DNA from 2 places in the Rhodococcus erythropolis R138 genome. Region 2 is predicted to be linked to the other one. Evidence: riboswitches for the same ligand, from Rfam matches in the RefSeq annotation. Region 2 holds a riboswitch; the other holds the start of a gene.

Region 1 (2,395 bases), 2.7 Mb from region 2:
AGCCGATTTCCCTTGCGCCGGTACCCGATCAGTTCTCCGTCGATCCGCACGGTCCCGCGGTCGACCTTCTCGAGGTGATTGAGGGTGCGCAGCAAGGTGGACTTACCGGAACCCGACGGACCGAGAATGACGGTCACTTCGCCCTTGCGGACCAGGAGATCAACGCCGGCAAGTACTTCCAGCGTGCCGAACGACTTGTGAATTCCGCGCGCTTCGACGGCATACACCGTCTCTTCGGCCAGTTCTGCGGTCATCGGGTCGCACCTCTCGGAATATCGAGACGCGCATCGCGAATCTCTTCGAACTTCTTGCGCGCCTTCTGTACCGGAGTCAACGGAAGCGCACGGGCGGATCCTCGTGCATAGTGGCGCTCCACGTAGTACTGACCGATCGAGAGCAACGTCGTGAGGATGATGTACCAGATCGTGGCGACCATCAGCAGGGGCACGACTCGTCCGTTGCGGCCGAAGATGACCTGCACCTGGTAGAACAGTTCGGCGATTGCCATGGTGGAGACGATCGACGTTCCCTTGAAGAGTCCGATGACCTCGTTGGCGGCGTTGGGGAGAATCGCTCGCATTGCCTGCGGGAGAACGATCTTGAAGAACTGGCGACTGCACGGAATACCGAGCGAGTGAGCAGCTTCGATCTGGCCGTGATCCACCGAAATGATTCCGGAGCGGATGATCTCGGCCGAGTATGCAGCCTGGTGCAGCGCCAAACCGATGACCGCCGCGGTGAATCCGCCGATCACACCGCTGACCTGGAAGGTGAAGAACTCGGGCCCGAAAGGTATTCCGAGAGAAAGCGTCTGGTACAGGTAGGTGATGTTGAACCAGAAGAGCAGCTGCACGATGAGTGGAATCGAGCGGAAGGCCCAGATGTAGGTCCAAGCGATCACCTGCAGGACCGGGTTTTTCGACAACCGACCGAGTGCCAGGAAAACACCGAGACCGAATCCGAGGATCGTCCCCCACAGCGTCAGTTTGATCGTCATCCACAGCGCGGCGAGCACTGATTTCGCGGTGAAGTACTGCGCGAAGGTCGGCCAGTCCCAGCCGGGGTTGACGACGAGTCCGTGGATGAACTGAGCAAGCAGTACCAGCACGACCGCACTGATCACCCAGCGCAGCGGGTGCCAGGTGCGAGCAACGACAAGCTCCGAGTCCGGAAGTTGCGGCTCGGACACCGACTTTTCGGGGCGGACATCGGTGGGCGCGCTCACGGCGCGCTACCTGACGGAGTGGACATGACGAATAGACCTTTCGGGGAATGGGAACGCAGCTGTGGTCTCGAGTTGGTGAGCTCGAGTTGCGAAGACGACGGTTCGGTCAGCGACAGTGACACGAAGCGGTGCGGCACAGATCGATATGGCGGCGCCTGTGCGGAGCGTGCGAAGTGGAACCCATGTGATGCCTTCCATCGGTCCTGGCGGTAGCACCCGCTCCCGATCACTCGGGGGGTTGCTGCGACGTCGACGAGCCAGGTCTCTCGGTCGCTCTGGATGGTGAGCAAAGACTAGACCCGAAATGTCTAGTCGTCAAATGTTGTATTTCCCTGCACTGCAAGGGAAATGAAAGATCAACCAGGTTGAAATCGCACTGATTCCAACGGTGTCCGAAGCCGCGTTAGACGTGTTCAATGGAGTGTTCGAACGAAGACCGGGACCGCCGTCTGGACCGACTTTTCCTCTGCCGTACCGTCTGCGGAGTGAGTGGACTCGACGCATTCTTCATATTGCTGGCCGGCATCGGCGCGGGCGCGATCAACGCCGTGGTCGGCAGTGGAACGCTGATCACGTTCCCGACGCTGGTCGCCTTCGGCATGCCGCCCGTGACCGCGACCATGTCCAACGCGGTCGGGCTCGTCGCCGGCGGAGTTTCCGGCACCTGGGGCTACCGACGCGAGCTGTCCGGACAGTGGGATCGACTGAAGTGGCAGATTCCGGCGTCACTCGCCGGGGCACTACTCGGTTCCTGGTTACTCATGCATCTACCCGAGAAACTGTTCGAAACCATAGTTCCGGTGCTGTTGGTCCTCGCCCTCGCGCTCGTCCTCCTCCAACCACGCATCCAGGCGTGGGCCAAGAAGCGTTCCACCGAAGAAACGACGCTGTCCACCAAGAGGCTGATGCTCCTGACCGCCGGCACCTTTGCAGTCGGCATCTACGGCGGATACTTCACTGCCGCGCAGGGCATCCTTCTCATCGGTGTGATGGGTGCCATCCTCCCGGAAACCCTCCAACGCATGAACGGCGCGAAGAACCTGCTCTCACTGCTCGTCAACATCGTTGCAGCGGGGATGTACATCACTCTGGCGTTCGATCAGATCAATTGGGCAGCAGCCGGTTTGATCGCTGTCGGCTCGCTCGGCGGTGGCGTCCTCGGCGCCCGCT
Region 2 (2,395 bases):
GTCGCCGCGGGAGTTCGCTTCGTGTTCGTCGGGCGTGCCCCGATCAGTCACTGTTGGTCGGTTGACTAGTCTCGACGATCAGTAGGTGCCGCACCGGCGCCTAAGCGTCGGCAAGCGGAAGCGAGAGACCGATGAGCGTTCGGAATGCCGAGTACCCGCGTCCGAAGCATTTCCTGGTGCACCTCAGTGACACGCATCTGGTGGCTCAGGGGGAGTTGTACGACGCCGTGGATGCGTCGACGAGATTGCGGGAAGTGCTCAGCGGGATCGTGGCCTCGGGCGCACGCCCGGATGCACTGATATTCACCGGCGACCTGACCGACCAGGGACACCCCGACGCATACGCGGAATTGAAAGCCATCGTGGAACCCGTGGCGGCCGAGATCGATGCGCAGGTCATCTGGGCGATGGGCAACCACGACGACCGCTCTACTTTCAGGTCTCTGCTGTTGGGCGAGGACGCCACCGATCATCCCGTCGACAACGTCTACGACCTTGACGGACTGCGGGTGATCACCCTGGATTCGTCGGTTCCCGGTCACCACTACGGTGAGATCTCGGATCGTCAATTGGATTGGCTACGCTCAGAATTGGCGGTGCCCGCGCCCGACGGAACAATTCTGGCGCTGCATCATCCGCCGGTTCCGTGCATTCAGGATCTCGCGGTTCTGGTGGAGTTGCGCGATCAGTCCCGGTTGGCAGACGTCTTGCGTGGCAGCGACGTCCGGGCGATTCTTGCTGGGCATCTGCACTATTCGACGACGGCGACGTTCGCCGGCATTCCGGTGTCCGTGGCGTCGTCGACGTGTTACACCCAGGACTTGAACGTGGAAGTCGGTGGTCAGCGTGGTCGTGACGGGGCTCAGGGGTGCAACCTGGTGCACGTCTACGACGAGACAATTGTTCATTCGGTCGTTCCACTCGGCGCGCACGTGACGGTCGGTGAGCCTGTCGACGCGGCCGAGGGAGCCCGGAGGCTCAGCGCTGCCGGTATTCGAATCCTCGAGAGCGAAAAGGCGGCACGCTCGATCATCTGAGGTGGCAGGCGGTTTCCGGCACCCCGGCGCAGTTCTGGGTGATTGCCGGGCTGTCGCGTACTCACTACCGTCGAGGTAGGTGCAGAGCTCCAGCAACAAGGACCGGCTAGCTGGACGGCAACCCTTCATGCCGATGGGGTGCCCCGGAATCACACCTGGCGATACGCGCGGTGCGTGTCGCAAGCGGCAGTCGCCACGAGAACCGTCAGTCGGGTGCTGACGGTTTCTGCGGTCGGCACTGTGCGCTCCCGAGTAGTTCTCGAACAGGAGTATGCGCCGATGACCTCCACCCCCTCTTCTCATCTTGCTCCGTTGCATCTCGCCGTAGCGCTGGACGGTGCCGGTTGGCACCCTGCAGCCTGGCGAGAGCCACACTCGCGCCCGAGTGAGCTGTTCAGCGCGTCGTATTGGACTGACGTGGTGACGACCGCCGAGCGTGGTCTGCTCGATTTCGTCACCATCGAGGACAGTCTCTCGGTGCCGGCCAACCCACTCGAGCCCGTCGACGACGCGGTTGATCGGGTGCGCGCTCGGCTCGACGCACATCTCGTGGCCGCCCGACTGGCACCGATCACGAGCAACATCGGCTTGATCCCGACCATCACCACCATTCACACCGAGCCGTTTCACGTGTCCAAAGCCGTTGCCACGCTGGATTACACCTCGCGCGGTCGCGCCGGATGGCAGGTGAAGGTTTCGGCGTCGGAATCCGAGGCAGCACAGTTTGGGCGTCGCGACATCCCCGCGCTCACCGATGCCGACCGTCAGTCGATCGTTTCAGGCGTCCTCCCGGACTTCGTGCGCGACCTGTTCGACGAAGCTGCGGAGGCGGCTGACGTAATCCGGCGACTCTGGGACAGCTGGGAGGACGGCGCCGAGATCCGCGACGTGGAGCAGCGCCGGTTCATCGACCGAGACAAGCTGCACTACATCGACTTCGAGGGAAAGTACCTCTCGGTCCGTGGACCGTCGGTGACTCCGCGCCCGCCGCAGGGGCATCCCGTCGTTACCGCGTTGGCACATCAGCGGGTCGCGTACGAACTGGCGGCGCGGACGGCCGATCTGGTGTTCGTGACGCCGTTCGACGACGAGCAGGTCACGGCAATCCTGGGTGAAGTGCGAGCAGCCGAAGAACACGTGCAGCGCACCGGCGAACCTCTTCGGGTCTTCACCGACATCGTCGTCTTCTTCGATACGCCGGAAGAAACCGGAAAGGAACGGCTCGCTCGCCTCGACGCGCAGGCCGGCGCCGAATACCGTTCGGACGCGCTGACCTTCACCGGCTCTGCTGCGGAGTTGGCGGATCTCCTGCTCCGGTGGCAGCAGTTGGGAATCGACGGCTTCCGGTTGCGGCCGGG

The links. Region 2 has a riboswitch for S-adenosylmethionine ahead of H351_RS12780 (LLM class flavin-dependent oxidoreductase). Riboswitches for the same ligand answer to the same signal wherever they lie in the genome.
Region 1: it holds a riboswitch for S-adenosylmethionine, as region 2 does, so the genes downstream of both, H351_RS24750 (amino acid ABC transporter permease) here and H351_RS12780 (LLM class flavin-dependent oxidoreductase) in region 2, are expected to answer to the same signal.

Annotation. Positions count from the first base shown of each region.
Region 1 is NZ_CP007255.1:5,397,929-5,400,323, forward strand. It holds gene H351_RS24745 (amino acid ABC transporter ATP-binding protein) at 1-254, opposite strand, end outside; gene H351_RS24750 (amino acid ABC transporter permease) at 251-1,225, opposite strand; SAM riboswitch class I at 1,417-1,511, opposite strand; gene H351_RS24755 (sulfite exporter TauE/SafE family protein) at 1,711-2,395, shown strand, end outside.
Region 2 is NZ_CP007255.1:2,724,098-2,726,492, forward strand. It holds gene H351_RS12775 (phosphodiesterase) at 132-1,037, shown strand; SAM riboswitch class IV at 1,116-1,229, shown strand; gene H351_RS12780 (LLM class flavin-dependent oxidoreductase) at 1,212-2,395, shown strand, end outside.